3 regions of the Streptomyces sp. NPDC048479 genome follow, and region 1 is predicted to be linked to each of the others. Evidence: riboswitches for the same ligand, from Rfam matches in the RefSeq annotation. Region 1 holds a riboswitch; each other region holds the start of a gene.
What was found. Region 1 has a riboswitch for cobalamin ahead of AB0D12_RS27935 (cobalamin biosynthesis protein). Riboswitches for the same ligand answer to the same signal wherever they lie in the genome.
Positions count from the first base shown of each region.

Region 2: another riboswitch for cobalamin. It lies ahead of AB0D12_RS02025 (prenyltransferase/squalene oxidase repeat-containing protein); the one in region 1 lies ahead of AB0D12_RS27935 (cobalamin biosynthesis protein).
Region 3: another riboswitch for cobalamin. It lies ahead of AB0D12_RS24115 (ribonucleoside-diphosphate reductase subunit alpha); the one in region 1 lies ahead of AB0D12_RS27935 (cobalamin biosynthesis protein).

Region 1 covers NZ_JBEZKA010000020.1:62,505-68,338, reverse strand. The annotation lists gene cobN (cobaltochelatase subunit CobN) at 1-1,170, opposite strand, end outside; gene AB0D12_RS27940 (cobyric acid synthase) at 1,167-2,747, opposite strand; gene AB0D12_RS27935 (cobalamin biosynthesis protein) at 2,744-3,709, opposite strand; cobalamin riboswitch at 3,815-3,957, opposite strand; gene AB0D12_RS27930 (hypothetical protein) at 4,153-4,374, opposite strand; gene AB0D12_RS27925 (inorganic phosphate transporter) at 4,387-5,634, opposite strand.
Region 2 covers NZ_JBEZKA010000001.1:446,967-452,800, forward strand. The annotation lists gene AB0D12_RS02010 (cytochrome P450) at 1-276, shown strand, start outside; gene AB0D12_RS02015 (CAP domain-containing protein) at 828-1,535, shown strand; gene AB0D12_RS02020 (MBL fold metallo-hydrolase) at 1,764-2,810, shown strand; cobalamin riboswitch at 2,867-2,990, shown strand; gene AB0D12_RS02025 (prenyltransferase/squalene oxidase repeat-containing protein) at 3,101-4,342, shown strand; gene AB0D12_RS02030 (SCO2322 family protein) at 4,342-5,001, shown strand; gene AB0D12_RS02035 (energy-coupling factor transporter transmembrane protein EcfT) at 5,268-5,834, shown strand, end outside.
Region 3 covers NZ_JBEZKA010000016.1:39,870-45,703, forward strand. The annotation lists gene AB0D12_RS24105 (DUF3311 domain-containing protein) at 1-141, shown strand, start outside; gene mctP (monocarboxylate uptake permease MctP) at 138-1,763, shown strand; cobalamin riboswitch at 1,989-2,125, shown strand; gene AB0D12_RS24115 (ribonucleoside-diphosphate reductase subunit alpha) at 2,267-4,648, shown strand; gene AB0D12_RS24120 (ribonucleotide-diphosphate reductase subunit beta) at 4,648-5,667, shown strand; gene AB0D12_RS24125 (TetR/AcrR family transcriptional regulator) at 5,814-5,834, opposite strand, start outside.

The DNA.
Region 1 (5,834 bases):
GTTGTCGGGGTAGCCCTCCACGGCGTAACCGGCGTCGCGCAGCGCGTCCAGCACCCGCACGGCGGACGCCGGGGTGTCGAGACCGACGGCGTTGCCGACCCGTGAATGCTTGGTCGGGTAGGCGGTGAAGACGAGCGCGAGCTTCTTCTCGGCGTTCGGCTTGTGCTTCAACCGGGCGTGGCGTACGGCGATTCCGGCGACGCGTCCGGCGCGCTCCGGGTCGGCGACATACACCGGCACGTCGTCGGGGCCCTGCTCCTTGAAGGAGAACGGGACCGTGATGATCCGCCCGTCGAACTCGGGGATCGCCACCTGCATCGCAGCGTCCATGGGGGACAGGGCCGCGTCCGACGCCTCCCAGGTGGCCTTCGACGAGGTCAGGCACAGTCCCTGCAGCACCGGCACATTGAGCTCGGCGAGCGCGCCGATGTCCCAGGCCTCGTCGTCCCCGCCGGCACTGGCGTCACTCGCCCGCGTGCCGCCCGCGGCCAGCACCGTGGCGACCAGCGCATCGGTCCTGGCGAGCAGCTCGTACAGCTCGGCGTCGGCGCCGCGCAGCGAACCGCAGTACACGGGAAGGGCGTTGGACCCACGGGCCTCGATCGCGTCGCACAGCGTGTCGACGAATCCGGTGTTGCCGGAGAGCTGGTGCGCGCGGTAGAAGAGCACGCCGACGCTCGGCCGCCCCTCCACATACGCACGCGTGCCGTGCACGCCCCACTCCGGCATTTTCTGCGGCTCGGCACTGTGCCTGTCCTGCGCGTCTGCGGCACGACCGTGACCGGCCAGCAGTACGTCCTCCGTCAGGAACCGGGACAGCTCGACGAGGTTCCCGGGGCCGCCCTCGACGAGATACTGCAGGGCCTCCGCGACAGCACCCGCGTGCACGGACGACTCGGCCATCAACTCCGCGTCGGGCACCGCCTCGCCGCCCAGCAGCACGGTCGGAATCCCGGACGCCTTGAGGGCCGCGAGCCCGTCCGCCCAGGCCCGCTTCCCGCCGAGCAGCCGTACGACCGCGACGGACGCGCCCGCGATGAGCGCGGGCAGCTCCTCCGCCACATCGATACGGGTCGGATTGCCGATGCGGTAGGGCGCGCCGGAGGCCCGGGCCGCCAGCAGATCCGTATCGGCGGTGGACAGCAACAGCACGGTGCTCTCGGTGCTCATGGCGCTCCAGGTGCGATGAAGGGAAGTCCTGAGGGTGCGCCCGACTCGATGAGCCGCAGCAGCGCATCCGTATCCGCGTGTTCTTCGATGAGGTCGCCGAGGCGGTCCAGCTGCTCTTCGCGCAGCGCGCCGAAGCTGGTGTCGGGCGCGGGCACGAACCGCCGGCCCGCGGCCTCGGCGACGTCGCGCAGGAACGCCCGGCGGAAGCCGTCGCTCTCCAGCGATCCGTGCCAGTGCGTACCCCAGACGGCACCGACCCGGCAGCCGTCCAGGCTGTGTCCGTCGCCATCGGAGATGAACGTGTCGCCGCCGAGTACTTCGGCGACGCCGTGGTGGATCTCGTAGCCCTCCAGGCGTTCACCCAGGGCCTCGCCGACCGGCCGGGCGAGGGTCTTCTCGCGCGCGAACCGCACCCGCACGGGCAGCAGTCCAAGCCCCTGGACACGGCCCGCCCGCGACTCGACCTCGTCCTCGATGTGCTCGCCGAGGAGCTGGAAACCGCCGCAGACACCGAGCACGGGCCGCCCCTCGGCAGCCCGGCGCGCCAGCGCGTCGGCCAGCCCGCGCTCCTTGAGCCACTCCAGGGCCTTGACCGTGCCCCGGGTTCCCGGCACGACCACCAGGTCGGCGTCGACAAGTTCCTCGGCCCGGTCCACGAACCGCACGACGACACCCGGCTCGGCGGCCAGCGCGTCCACGTCCGTGAAGTTGGACATCAGGGGCACGGCACAGACCGCGACCCGCAGTACGTCCTCGCCCACGGGCGGCGCGACCACCGACTCCCGTACCGCGCCCCGCAGCGAGACCCGCAGCCCGTCCTCCTCGTCGATGCCGAGCCCGTGGGTGTACGGCAGAATCCCGTACGTGTGCCGCCCGGTCAGCCCGCGCAGCATCTCGATACCGGGCTCCAGCAGTGACACATCGCCGCGGAACTTGTTGACGATGTATCCGGCGACCAGCGCCTGATCCTCGGCGCTGAGCAGCGCGGTGGTCCCGAAGAACGAGGCGAAGACCCCACCGCGGTCGATGTCTCCGACCACCAGCACCGGTAGCTGTGCCGCTCGCGCGATGCCCATGTTCACGATGTCCGTACGCCGCAGATTGATCTCGGCCGGACTGCCCGCCCCCTCGCAGATCACGGCTTCATACGTGCCCCGCAGCTCCTCCAGGCACTCCACGACGGTCCCGAGCAGCGCCTCCTGCCGCCCACCGTGCAGCGTTTTCCCGGGGGACGCCCCCTCAGCGCCCCCGAAGAACCCGCGGGCGCTCAGTTCGCCCACCGGTTTGCCCATCAGGACCACCTGGCTCGACCGGTCGCTGCCCGGCTTGAGCAGCACGGGATTCATCAGCGCGCTCGGCTCCACGCGCGCGGCCTGAGCCTGCATGGCCTGCGCCCGGCCGATCTCCGCGCCCTCGCGCGTCACGAACGAATTGAGGGACATGTTCTGCCCCTTGAAGGGCGCGACCTTCACTCCCCGCCGCACGAGCCATCGGCAGATCCCGGCCGTGACGACGCTCTTGCCCGCGTCGGACGTGGTCCCCGCCACCAGCAGCCCGCCGCCTCTGCGCCTGCTCATCCCCGCCCCTTTCCCGCGCGCCGCGCGCGCAGTGCGTGACCTGCCAGGCGGCCCGCCGCGCAGGTCGCCAGTGTCAGCCAGCCGACGCGCCGTGAGAGCCGTACGGCGCGTCCGATGTCGCCGAACTCCACCGGGCGCCCGGTGCCGTTGAGTACGGGACGGTGCTCCACCCGGCCGCCGTACGAGAGGGTCCCGCCCAGCCGTACGCCGAGCGCCCCCGCGAACGCAGCCTCCACCGGGCCCGCGTTCGGGCTCGGGTGCTTCTTCGCATCGGCCCTCCAGGCCCGTACGGCTCCGCGGGCATCCCCGCCCGCGAGTACCGCGAGTCCCGCGGTGAGCCGGGCCCCCGGCCATCCGGCCACATCGTCGAGCCGCGCCGAGGCCCAGCCGAACCTCCGGTATTTGGGCGACTTGTGCCCGACCATCGCGTCCAGCGTGTTGACGGCACGGAACCCCACCAGACCCGGCACGCCCGCGAGTGCGCCCCAGACCAGCGCGCCCACCACGGCGTCGGAGGTGTTCTCGGCGACGGACTCGACGACGGCGCGTGCGATCTGCTGCTCGTCCAGCGCCTGCGGATCGCGCCCGCACAGATGCGGCAGGCGCTCCCGCGCCACGTCCACGTCACCGGCGGCGAGCGCGCCGCCGATGGCCCGCGCCTCGCGGCCCAGCGTCGTACCTCCGACGACGGCCCAGGTGGCTGCGGCGATCAGTGCGACGGATGCGCGGCCGCGGCCCCGTACACCGCGTGCGACAACCGCGGCGGCACCCGCGGCGCCTCCGGCGCACACGGCGGTGTGCAGTGCGCCCCAGCCACGGTGGTCACGCCACAGGACATGCTCGACAGCGCCCGCGGCCCGCCCGAACGCGGCGACCGGATGCCCGCGGCGGGGATCGCCGAGCAGCAGGTCGCCGGCCAGGCCGGCGGTGGCGCCGTACACGAATTCACGGTCGGCACGCATGGGTTCAGGCCGACGCTTCGCCTCGAACGACTCTCGTACTCACAGCAGGAACTGAACCGCAGCCGGGCATGGCGATATGTCCTCACTCAGGGTGTCCGCGCCCTGGTTCGACGTGACCGGCGGTGAGAGTTCCTGGCTTCCGGGGACTGCTCCCCGGTGACAGTGGCGGGACCGCGCCGGATTTGCACCGGCTTCCTCTTCTGCCGCCGTAGATTGGCTTCGGCAGTCCACCACGCTGCGAGAACGACCGTCAACTTGCCTTTGACCTGCGATGCAGGAGTGTGTTGGGGCACACATGCGGGGCGGATTTCCGCCAGGTGTCGAAAACAGGCCGTACCGCCACGTCGCCCGCAATGCAAGAGCCGGGCCGGGTCACCCGAAGGGGTGCCCGGCCCGGCCTGTGAAGCGGTTGATGAAGCTCGGGGAGCTGGTGAACCGTGCCGTCAGATGACGATCAGATAGATCCCGTACGCCACGGCCGCCGCGCAGAGCGCGAAGCAGGCGTACGCGCCGGTGCGTGCCAGGGCCGCGGAACCGCCCTGTGCGGCCGCCGACTCCTGCTTGGTCAGGCCGACGATGCCCAGGGTGAACAGACCCACCAGGGCGACGGTGGCGACGAGGCTCACGCCGAAGACGGAGCCGAGAGCTGCCCAGTCGATGTTCATGCTGATCTGTCCTTACACCGTGGCCGGCTGCGTCGGCTCGGAGTCGGTGGGGGCCGGAGCCGGGATGGTGGTCTTGAAGTCCTGCGCGGGCGTGCCGGCCGGCGGCGGGGTGACGGCCGCGATGGCAGTGGTCACGACACCCGCGGGCTCGGCGTCGGCGTCCACCGCGTTGACGTTGGTGTGGTCGACCACCTGGCGGCGGGAGATGAACCAGATCGCGGCGCAGGCGCCGATCAGGAAGGCCGCGACGACCGCGACACCCCAGTCGCCCTGCCTGGACACGAACTCCGAGCCCGCGGCGACCAGACCCGCGGCCGGAAGGGTCAGACCCCAGGCGACGAACATCCGGGTGGCGGTGGACCAGCGGACCACGCCGCCCTTGCGGCCGAGGCCCGCGCCCATCACGGCGCCGGAGCAGGAGTGCGTGGTCGACAGCGAGAAGCCGAGGTTGGAGGAGGCGAGAATGACGCTGGCCGCGCTGGTCTGGGCGGCGAAGCCCTGCTGCGGCTGGAGGTCGGTGAGGCCCGTGCCCAGGGTGCGGATGATCCGCCAGCCGCCGAGGTAGGTGCCCATCGCGATCGCGAGACCGGCGGAGAGGATGACCCACATCGGGGGGTTGGAGCCGGGGGAGACGACACCGCCGGCGACGAGCGCCAGCGTGATGACGCCCATGGTCTTCTGGGCGTCATTGGTGCCGTGGGCCAGGGAGACCAGGCCCGCCGAGGCGATCTGGCCGGCGCGGTAGCCCTTTGCGGTGGCCTTCTTGTCGGCGTTCTTGCCGATCTTGTACGTCAGCCGGGCGGCGAGGAACGCCGCGAGGCCGGCGACCAGCGGGGCCGCGATCGCGGGGATCAGCACCTTGGTGACGACCGTGCCGCCATTGACGCCGCTGACGCCGACCGAGGCGATGGTGGCGCCGATCAGACCGCCCATGAGGGCGTGCGAGGAACTGGACGGCAGGCCGATCAGCCAGGTCATCAGGTTCCAGAGGATGGCGCCGACGAGCGCAGCGAAGATGACTTCGGGTGTGATGCCTGACTCGGTGATGATGCCGCTGGAGATCGTCTTGGCGACCTCCACCGACAGGAACGCGCCGACGAGGTTGAGCGCGGCGGCCATGGCCACCGCCGTCTTGGGCTTCAGAGCGCCGGTCGAGATGGTCGTCGCCATCGCGTTGGCGGTGTCGTGGAAACCGTTCGTGAAATCGAACACGAGAGCTGTCGCGATCACAATCGCGAGCAGCAAGGTGATGTGTTCCATTTACCCAGGCAATCGTTTGACGTCAGTGGCTCGGCGAACGTAGTTAATCTGGGTGAACGGAAGATGAACTGGGACGGGCTTTGCGGTGTCCGCAAGTGAGGATCCGTCACTCCGCTCGCCGATCACCGCGGCGATGGTGGGGGTGGCGGCACGGAAGGCGCCTTTTCTCACGTTTTGGGTGATCTCCGCCACCGTGACCT
Region 2 (5,834 bases), on a different contig from region 1:
GTCCTTGCCTCCGGCAACCGGGACCCGCAGCGGTTCCCCGACCCCGACCGGTTCGACCCCGACCGGAGGGACAACCAGCACCTCGGCCTCGGCAGCGGCATCCACAACTGCTTCGGCGCGCCCCTCGCCCGTATGGAGGCACAGCTCGCCCTGACCGAGCTCGCCCGCAGGCTCGACAACCCCCGTCTGATGGAGGACCCACCGCCCTACCGCCAGAACGCTGTGCTGCGTGGACCCCGTCACCTGAACATCGCCTTCGACGGCTTCCGCGCCTAGCGTTCTCACCGACCAGCGCGACCACGGGGGACATGTAGCCAGGAGCGCCTCGAAACGGCGCCCTGGCTACATTCGCGCTCGCACGCCACTCACCCTCATAAGCGGCAAAGTCACGCAGAGCGACCAACGGGGAGGCTGGTTCCTCCATCGCCCAGTGACATCAGCCACACGGACATTCGGCACTTAGGTCGCTGAATAGTAGATGGCACGTTGGCGACATAGCGATATTTGTCCGTCTTGGTGCAGACATAACCCGCGCAGGGTTTGACGGCATTCGGTCCGCTCGTCACTTTCGCCCGTCCAGCGAGCGAGCAAGGGTTTCTGACGAAGCATCAGGACCTCCCGCGACCCCGAAAGCCGGACCAGCACGCCCGTGCGCCCATTTCAAGAGTCCTCCAGCCCTACGAATCAAGGTAGTACTGGTGCTCGTTGCCCTGCCCTGACAGCAGTTCTAAGAATGGCGGCGCAAAGCGTCTCCGCAGCTCAGGTGCCGGATCTGCGCAGAGTCGGCCACACCGGGGGCGCCCCGCGATTAACGAGCGAGGTCACGCATGAGCAAGCACCGTAGGAAGACGTACTACCGGAAGATAACCATCGCGGCCGTCGCCGTGGGAGCCATAGGTGTGCCCTCTGCCGCCATGGCCTGCATGAACCCCCAGGAGAACGCGGGCAGCAAGTCCTACGGCCACCACTGGAACGGCCACCACTGGAAGAGTGCGAACTCCGAGCAGCGGTGGACGGGTGCTCCATGGGGCCAGAAGCCGGCGGCGGGAGCGTCGCAGACGCCCGCTGCCACTCCGAGCGCACCGAAGACCAGCGCGACTCCGAGCGCACCCAAGGCCACCGCGACTCCGAGCGCACCGAAGACCGCCGCCCCGGCATCCGGGGATGCGGCCCGGGTGTTGCAGCTCGTCAACAGCGAGCGCGGCAAGGTCGGGTGCTCCGCGCTGACCATGAACGCGAAGCTGACGAAGGCCGCCCAGGACCACAGCAAGGACATGGCTTCCCACAAGAACATGTCCCACACGGGCTCCGACGGCTCGTCTCCTGGCGACCGGATCACGAGTGCCGGTTACAACTGGAGCACCTACGGCGAGAACGTCGCCTACGGCTACGCCACACCCGAGAGCGTCATGGCGGGCTGGATGGCCAGCCCCGGCCACAAGGCCAACATCCTCAACTGTGCGTTCAAGGAGATCGGCATCGGCCTCGCGCAGCCCAACAGTTACTGGACGCAGGACTTCGGAACGGCCCAGTAGCGGGCGCCAGGAATCCGGCCACCGCTTGCCCCGGTATCGCTTCTGCGGGGATGGCGGGCCGCTCCAGCGGATGAAAGGCCCTGACCGGTTCGCCGGTCGGGGCCTTCGTCGTCGGCGCGCCGCAGGTCAGCCAACTCCGCTGGAATGACAGTCGACTTGGGCGACCATTGGAACCAGTTCTAGTTATAGTGGGCCGTGGCTGTGTCGCCGAGGAGAGACGAGAGCCCCATGACCCAGGTGACCGACCACGGCGGGGGCGTCTGGTCCATCGAGGTGCCCATTCCGGACAATCCTCTCGGTCACACCCTGGTCCACCTGCTCGACACCGACCGCGGGCCCGTACTCATCGACACCGGCTGGGACGACCCGGCCTCCTGGGACGCCCTCGTCGCGGGTCTCGGCTCCCTCGATGTCGCGGTCGGTGACATCCACGGCGTCGTCATCACCCACCACCACCCCGACCACCACGGCCTGTCCGGGCAGGTCCGGGACGTCTCCGGCGCCTGGATCGCGATGCACGACGCGGACACTGCGGTGGTACGCCGCACCAGGGAGGCCGAACCGGCCCGCTGGCTCGACTACCTGGCGGACAAACTCTCCAGGGCCGGCGCCCCCGACGAACACACCGCTCCGCTGCGCGCGGCCCGCGCCTCGGGCCGGATGCGTACGCTGCCGGGCCTGCGCGCGGCCCTGCCCGACCGGGAGATCGTCCCCGGCGAACTCCTCGACCTGCCGGGCCGCCGGCTCCGCGCCATCTGGACCCCCGGCCACACGCCCGGCCATGTCTGCCTCCACCTGGATGAGGCCCATCCGGCGGGCAGACCCGGCAATGGGCGGCTCTTCTCCGGCGACCATCTGCTGCCCCGGATCACCCCGCACATCGGCCTCTACGAAGATCCGGACGCCGGCGACACAGCCACCGTCACCGATCCGCTCGGCGACTACCTCGACTCCCTGGAGCGCATCGGCCGCCTCGCACCCGCCGAGGTGCTCCCGGCGCACCAGTACGCCTTCCCCGATGCCGTGTCCCGGGTACGGGAGTTGCTCGACCACCACGAGGAACGGCTCACCGGCCTGCTCGGGCTGCTGGCCGCCCCGCGCACTGCGTGGCAGGTCGCCGAGCGGATGGAGTGGAACCGGCCCTGGGACCAGATCCCGTACGGATCACGCAACATCGCGGTCTCGGAGGCGGAGGCACATCTGCGGCGACTGGTGAAGCTGGGGCGCGCGGAGGTGCTGGCGGGGAGCGACCCGACGCTGTACGTGGCGGTCTGACCCCTGGTGGCCACCGGCGACCGGCCACCGGCGATCGACCACCGGCCGGTCGGTAGAGTGAGCGAGTCGTCATCATGACCGTACGGGGGGAAGCCGGTGCAAATCCGGCGCTGACCCGCAGCCGTGAACCGCCGTCGCAAGCGGTGAGTCGGAATGCCCCGTACCTGGTCGTGACCGGCTCGTGCCACCGGCAGCCCGCCGGTGGCCGGCACCGTCGAGGTATACGGGGCCGGAGCCCTGGTACCTGAGCGTGCCTGTGCCCGGCTCCCGCAGGAGAGGCCCAGCCCGCCATGACCCCCGTTCGCCGCAGCGCCATATCGCTCGCCGCCTCCGCCGTACTCGGCATGGCCATAGCCTCGGCCGCCGCGCCGGCCGCGATCGCGGCGCCGTCTCCGACGCCGTCGACCGTGCTGCCGTCCGGTCTGTACGGCACGGGCGACCCGACGTACGACGGTGTCTGGCGGCAGTCGCTGGCGCTGCTCGCGCAGGACACGGTGGGCGTCAAGCCCGCGGCCAAGGCCGTGGCCTGGCTGACCGGTCAGCAGTGCGACAGCGGTGGCTTCCCCTCGTACCGCGCGGACGCGGCCAAGGCGTGCGACGCCAAGCTGCCGCTGGACTCCAACGCCACGGCCGCCGCGGTGCAGGCGCTCGCCGCGCTCGGAGGGCAGGACGCCACCGTGAAGAAGACGGCCGGCTGGCTGAAGTCCGTGCAGAACGCGGACGGCGGCTGGGGCTACAACCCGGGCGGGGCCAGCGACGCCAACTCCACCTCCATCGTGATCGGCGCGCTCGCGGCGGCGGGCGAGAAGCCGGAGGCGGTGAAGTCGAAGGGCGGGAAGACGCCGTACGACGCGCTGCTGACGTTCGCGAAGCCGTGCGGCGGGAAGGACGGCGGCGCGTTCGTCTTCCAGCTGAAGTCGCCCGGCATGGTCGCGGACTCCACGGCGGCGGCTGTGGTCGGCGCGCACGGCAAGGGCCTGGCCGTGACGGCGGGTGCGAAGGACGCCAAGGGCACGGTCTGCGAGAAGGCGACGACGGTCGAGGGGGCGGCGCACAACGGCGCGGCGTACCTGGCGACCGCGCTCGCCAGGACCGGGCACCTGAACACGGCTCCGATGCCGGGCGCCGCGGACCCGACTAAGAAGCCGGACTTCGGGAACACGGCGGACGCGATCGTCGCGCTGAGCGCGCAGGGCCTCGGCGACCAGGCGAAGAAGCCGATGGAGTGGCTGCAGCAGAACTCTGCGGCCTGGGCGAAGGCGTCCGGCCCGGCGGCGTACGCACAGCTGATCCTCGCCGCGCATGCGACCGGCGCGGACCCGAAGAGCTTCGGCGGGACGGACCTGGTGGCGGGGCTCAACGCGACGGGTCCCGCGCCCGAGTCGACGACGGGACAGTCGGCGTCGGCTGCGGACAAGAAGAAGGACTCCGACTCGGGCATCGGGGTGTGGTGGATCGTGGGCGCGTTCTTCGTCGCCAGCGTCGGCGCCGGAATCCTCCTCAGCGGCCGCAAGAAGAACCAGCAGCGGTGATGCGTACCCGAGTCCTCACCCTCGTCCTCGCGCTCGGCGCCGTGCTCACGGTGCTGTGCGCGGGTCCGGCGCAGGCGGCGGGTTACCGCTACTGGTCGTTCTGGCAGAGCGGCGGCGGGAAGTGGACGTACGCCACCGAGGGCCCGGCCACGGCGAGGCCGTCGGGCGGCTCGGTGAACGGCTTCCGTTTCTCGGTGAGCGAGGACAGCCGGGACTCGGCGCAGCCGCGCACGGCTCCGGACTTCGAGGCGATCTGCGGCCGGACACCGCCGAAGGACGACACGAAGCGGATCGCGCTGGTCATCGACTCCGGCACGCAGGCCGACGCCCCGGAGGGCGAGACGCCGCCCGCGTCGCGGTCGGCGTGCGCACAGGTCGGCAAGGACGCGACGAGCGCGGAGGCGCTGGCGTCGGTGGCGAAGCCGCTGCGGTACAACAGCGAGGCGCTGCTCTGCGCGATCTCGCGCTACCCGCAATCGGGCTGCGGCGAACAGGTCGCGACGAAACCGGAGCCGAAGGCGAAGCCGTCCGAGTCTGCGCCGAGCAAGAGCGGTAGTGACGACAAGGGCGGTCCCTCGGCCGGCCTCATCGCCGGCCTGGGGGCGGTAGCGGTACTCGGCACCGCGGCGGTGTGGCAGTCGCGCCGCCGCCGGGGATGACAACCGAGGCATCGACGGTGCGAGACGACGAGGAGCCGCGCCGGCGGGGTGCAGCCGGAGACGCTGTGACCCGCGGCCCGGAGGCGGGTCGCGGGACTGACGGGGCGTCGCCGCAGGCGTCCGGCAGTCACGGCGGCGGGACGCAACGACAGGCGGCCGACCACCGGGACCGCAGGAATTCGCCCCGGTCGGCCGGTCACCGGGGCGACGACACATCGCCCCGCAGGTCGTACCTCCTCGCGCCCGCCGCCAGTCGTAGTAACGCCCTGCATGCCGGGGCCTGGTGGATCTGGGCCCTTGGGCTTGCCACCGCCGCGTCGCGGACCACCAATCCGCTTCTCCTCGGGCTCCTCGTCGGCGTCGCCGGATACGTCGTCGCCGCCCGGCGCACCGACGCGCCCTGGGCCCGTTCGTACGGGGCCTTCGCCAAGCTCGGGCTCTTCGTCATCGGCATCCGCGTGCTCTTCTCCGTCGTCCTCGGCTCGCCGATCCCGGGGACGCACGTCCTCTTCAGCCTCCCCGAAGTACCGCTGCCGGACTGGGCGCGAGGCGTACGCATCGGTGGCCGGGTCTCCGCCGAGCAGCTGCTCTTCGCGCTGTACGACGGCGCGAAGCTCGCCACGCTCCTCATCTGCGTCGGCGCGGCCAACGCGCTCGCCAACCCCGCCCGCCTGCTCAAGTCCCTCCCGGGCGCCCTGTACGAGGTCGGCGTCGCTGTCGTGGTCGCCATGACCTTCGCGCCGAACATGGTCGCGGACGTGGTCCGGCTGCGCACCGCCCGCCGGCTGCGCGGCCGCCCCACCGGCGGCATCAAGGCGATCGTGCAGATCGGG
Region 3 (5,834 bases), on a different contig from region 1:
ACCGAACCGGCCTTCATCGGGATCCCGTTCTTCTACTGGTACCAGATGCTCTGGGTGGTCATCTCGACCGCACTCACCATGATCGCTTACCAGCTGTGGCAGCGTGACCAGCGCGCCCACAAGGGAGGTGCGTCGAAGTGAAGGACGGCGTGAACGGCGTCGCACTCGGCGTCTTCATCTTCTTCTTCCTGGCCGTCACGGTCATGGGCTTCCTGGCCGCGCGCTGGCGCAAGGCCGAGAGCGACAGCCTCGACGAATGGGGCCTGGGCGGCCGTTCGTTCGGCACCTGGGTCACCTGGTTCCTGCTCGGCGGCGACCTGTACACGGCGTACACCTTCGTCGCCGTCCCGGCGGCGATCTACGCGGCCGGCGCGGCGGGCTTCTTCGCCGTGCCGTACACGATCCTCGTCTACCCGCTGATCTTCACCTTCCTGCCGCGGTTGTGGTCGGTGTCGCACAAGCACGGATACGTCACCACCTCGGACTTCGTGCGCGGGCGCTGGGGCTCGAAGGGTCTCTCGCTGGCGGTCGCCGTCACCGGCATCCTGGCGACGATGCCGTACATCGCGCTCCAACTGGTCGGCATCCAGGCGGTACTCGATGTGATGGGCGTCGGCGGTGGCGAGACGACCAACTGGTTCGTCAAGGACCTGCCGCTGCTGATCGCCTTCGGTGTGCTGGCGGCGTACACATACTCGTCCGGCCTGCGGGCGCCGGCGCTGATCGCGTTCGTCAAGGATGCGCTGATCTACATCGTCATCGCGGTGGCGATCATCTACATCCCGATCAAGCTCGGCGGCTTCGACGACATCTTCGCGAAGGCGGGCGACGCGTTCGCGCAGATCAACCCGGCGACGGAGAAGCCACGTGGCGCGCTGGCGCCGGGCGAGGCGGGCCAGTGGGGTTACGCGACGCTGGCGCTGGGCTCGGCGCTCGCGCTGTTCATGTATCCGCACTCGATCACGGCGACGCTGTCTTCGCGCAGCCGTGATGTGATCCGCCGCAACACCACGATCCTGCCGCTGTACTCGCTGATGCTGGGTCTGCTGGCGCTGCTCGGGTTCATGGCGATCGCGGCCGGTATCAAGGTGCAGAACGGTCAGCTGGCGATCCCTCAGCTGTTCGAGACGATGTTCCCGGACTGGTTCGCGGGTGTGGCGTTCGCGGCGATCGGCATCGGCGCGCTGGTGCCGGCGGCGATCATGTCGATCGCGGCGGCGAATCTGTTCACCCGGAACATCTACAAGGACTTCATCAAGCCGGACGCGACGCCCGCGCAGGAGACGAAGGTCTCCAAGCTGGTCTCGCTGCTGGTGAAGGTGGGCGCGCTGGTCTTCGTTCTGACGATGGACAAGACGGTGGCGATCAACTTCCAGCTCCTTGGCGGCATCTGGATCCTCCAGACCTTCCCGGCTCTGGTCGGTGGCCTGTTCACGCGCTGGTTCCACCGCTGGGCGCTGCTGGCGGGCTGGGCGGTCGGCATGATCTACGGCACGTCGGCGGCGTACGGAGTCGCGAGCCCGACACAGAAGCACTTCGGTGGCTCGTCGGCGGAGATCCCCGGCCTCGGCGAGATCGGCTACATCGGCCTCACGGCGTTCATCCTGAACGTGGTGGTGACGGTGGTCCTGACGTTCGTCCTGCGGGCGCTCAAGGCCCCGGAGGGCGTGGACGAGACCAGTCCGTCGGACTACACGGCGGACGCGGGCGACGCGGGCGTCCAGGTGGAACTGCCGCCAGCGACAGCAGTGGTGAGTCACTGACGGTCGGGCCGACGTGAGGGCCGTTGCGTTTCCCGGGAGGGGCGCGACGGCCCTTGGCTGTTGGGCGGGCAGCAGATCAAGCCCCGCAGATCAAGCCCCAACGGCGATTGAGGCGCGGGGTCCGGGGCGGAGATCCAGACCGTCCCCGGGATCACCTTGCTCCCTTACGCGTTGGAGCCGCAGCGCGCCATGACACAACATGTGGGGGGTGCCGCATCAAGCGGCCCCCACATGTATGCTCATGGTCGCTGTCGACGCAGGGGAATCCGGTGCGAATCCGGAACTGTCCCGCAACGGTGTGATGCGGTGCGCTTTGTCGTACCCCGCCAGTCCGAGGACCTGCCGACGGTGCATCCGGCTCGACCGAACCGGGTGCCGAGACGTCCGGGCCTCGCGGTTGGGCCGGTGGACGCCGTGCGGTGTGCTGCCCTTAGACGGGTACGTACGCCCGTACCGGCCTCCCCTCCCCCGCCGGCCCAGAGCCGAGCGAGGGAGAGCACCACGTGACCATCGCGCCAGCCGATCCGGCTTCAGGCATCTCCGAGCAGGTGGCCGACGGCCCCGGGACCGCACTGCTGCGGACCCTCACGGACCTCACCGCCGATCTGCCCGACACCGACCCCGGACGTGTCGCCGCCGCCGCGCTGCGCGGCCGGCACGCCGGGTCGGACGCGGCCGAGCTGCGGAGCCTCGCCACCGACGCGGCCGCGGGGCTGATCTCCGAGGACCCTGCCTACTCACGGCTCGCCGCCCGCCTGCTGACCCGTCATATCGCGGACGAGGCAGCCGGACAGGGCGCGGTGGCCTTCTCCGCATCCGTCGCGGTCGGGCACCGCGAGGGCCTGATCGCGGACCGTACGGCCGAGTTCGTGACGCTGCACGCCGCGCGGCTGGACTCCCTCATCGACCAGACCGCCGACGACCGCTTCGGCTACTTCGGTCTGCGCACCCTCTACAGCCGCTATCTGCTCCGGCACCCGATCACCCGTCAGGTCATCGAGACCCCGCAGCACTTCATGCTGCGCGTCGCCTGCGGCCTCGCCGAAGACGCTTCGGTCCGTGCCCTGGACGAGGTCGCCGCGCTGTACGGCCTGATGAGCCGCCTCGACTACCTCCCTTCCTCGCCCACGCTCTTCAACTCCGGCACCCTCCACCCGCAGATGTCCTCCTGCTATCTGCTGGACTCGCCGCTGGACGAGCTCGACTCGATCTACGACCGCTACCACCAGGTGGCCCGTCTTTCGAAGCACGCGGGCGGCATCGGCCTCTCCTACTCCCGTATCCGCTCCCGCGGTTCGCTGATCCGGGGCACCAACGGCCACTCCAACGGCATCGTTCCGTTCCTCAAGACCCTCGACGCCTCGGTCGCCGCGGTGAACCAGGGCGGCAGGCGCAAGGGCGCCGCCGCCGTCTACCTGGAGACCTGGCACTCCGACATCGAGGAGTTCCTGGAGCTGCGCGACAACACCGGTGAGGACGCCCGGCGTACGCACAATCTGAACCTCGCGCACTGGATCCCCGACGAGTTCATGCGCCGCGTCGAGGCGGACGCCGACTGGTCGCTGTTCTCGCCCGCGGATGTGCCGGAGCTGGTCGACCTGTGGGGCGACGAGTTCGACGCGGCGTACCGCAAGGCCGAGGCCGCCGGTCTCGCGCAGAAGTCCATGCCGGCCCGTGACCTCTACGGCCGGATGATGCGGACGCTCGCCCAGACCGGCCAGGGCTGGATGACCTTCAAGGACGCCTCAAACCGCACCGCCAACCAGACGGCGGAGCCGGGCCACACGGTCCACTCCTCGAACCTCTGCACCGAGATCCTCGAGGTGACGGACGACGGTGAGACGGCCGTCTGCAACCTCGGCTCGGTCAACCTGGGTTCGTTCGTCGCCGACGGCGGCATCGACTGGGAGCGGCTCGACGAGACCGTCCGTACCGCCGTCACCTTCCTCGACCGCGTCGTCGACATCAACTTCTACCCGACCGAGCAGGCCGGCCGCTCCAACGCCAAGTGGCGGCCGGTGGGCCTGGGCGCGATGGGCCTCCAGGACGTCTTCTTCAAGCTCCGCCTGCCCTTCGACTCGGCCGAGGCGAAGGCCCTCTCCACGAAGATCGCCGAGCGGATCATGCTGGCGGCGTACGAGGCGTCCTGCGACCTCGCCGAGCGCAACGGCCCGCTGCCCGCCTGGTCCCGGACGCGCGCGGCCCGTGGCGTGCTGCACCCCGACCACTACGACGTCGAGCTGAACTGGCCGGAGCGCTGGGACGCGCTGCGCGCCCGGGTCGCCTCGAGGGGCATGCGCAACTCCCTGCTGCTCGCCATCGCGCCGACCGCGACCATCGCCTCGATCGCAGGTGTCTACGAGTGCATCGAGCCGCAGGTCTCCAACCTCTTCAAGCGCGAGACACTCAGCGGTGAGTTCCTCCAGGTCAACGGCTACCTGGTGGCGGAGCTGAAGAAGCTCGGCGTCTGGGACGCGCAGACCCGTGAGGCGCTGCGCGAGTCCAGCGGCTCGGTGCAGGGCTTCAGCTGGATCCCGGCCGACGTCCGCGCGCTGTACCGCACTGCGTGGGAGATCCCGCAGCGCGGCCTGATCGACATGGCGGCGGCCCGTACGCCGTTCCTGGACCAGAGCCAGTCGCTGAACCTCTTCCTGGAGACGCCGACGATCGGGAAGCTCAGCTCGATGTACGCGTACGCCTGGAAGCAGGGGCTGAAGACGACGTACTACCTGCGCTCCCGGCCGGCGACGCGGATCGCCCGTGCGGCCGGCTCCGGCGCTGCGGCGGCCGCCGCCCCCATCCCGCTACAGCAGTCGTCGGCGCCCGACGCGGACGCGATCGCCTGCTCCCTCGAAAACCCCGAGTCCTGCGAGGCCTGCCAGTAATGACCACCCCGAACACCGAGAAGAACCTGCTGGACCCGGGCTTCGAACTGACCCTGCGTCCGATGCGTTACCCGGACTTCTACGAGCGCTACCGCGATGCGATCAAGAACACCTGGACCGTGGAGGAGGTCGATCTCCACAACGACGTGGCCGACCTCGCCAAGCTCTCCGCCGGCGAGCAGCACATGATCGGCCGGCTGGTCGCGTTCTTCGCGACGGGTGACTCGATCGTCTCCAACAACCTGGTGCTGACGCTCTACAAGCACATCAACTCCCCGGAGGCGCGGCTCTATCTGAGCCGTCAGCTCTTCGAGGAGGCGGTGCACGTCCAGTTCTATCTGACGCTGCTCGACACCTATCTGCCGGACCCGGACGACCGCGCGGCCGCCTTCGACGCGGTCGAGGAGATCCCCTCCATCCGCGAGAAGGCCCAGTTCTGCTTCAAGTGGATGGACTCGGTCGAGAAGATCGACCGGCTGGAGTCGAAGGCAGACCGCCGTCGCTTCCTGCTGAATCTGATCTGCTTCGCGGCGTGCATCGAGGGCCTGTTCTTCTACGGCGCGTTCGCGTACGTCTACTGGTTCCGCTCCCGCGGTCTGCTGCACGGTCTGGCCACCGGTACCAACTGGGTGTTCCGGGACGAGACGATGCACATGAACTTCGCCTTCGAGGTTGTGGACACCGTCCGCAAGGAGGAGCCCGAGCTCTTCGACGATGCGCTCCAGCAGCAGGTCACCGACATGCTGAAGGAGGCCGTCGAGGCGGAGCTGCAGTTCGGCCGCGATCTGTGCGGCGACGGTCTGCCCGGTATGAACACCGAGTCGATGCGCGAGTACCTCCAGTGCGTCGCCGACCAGCGGCTGACGCGGCTGGGCTTTGCTCCGGTGTACGGCTCGGAGAATCCGTTCTCCTTCATGGAGCTGCAGGGCGTCCAGGAGCTGACGAACTTCTTCGAGCGCCGTCCTTCCGCCTACCAGGTGGCGGTCGAGGGCTCGGTCGGCTTCGACGACGACTTCTAGACCCGTCAAGACCTCTCCGGACCGTTCCAGACCATGTGAATACGGGGGACGGGGGCTGAACGGCCGGGCGGATGCCTTCTGCGCATCCGCCCGGCCGTTTCAGTTTTCGCGCGCGGTGTGCACCGGCGTCGAAACCGAGCTGACAATCAGCGGGCACGCTGGTCAAT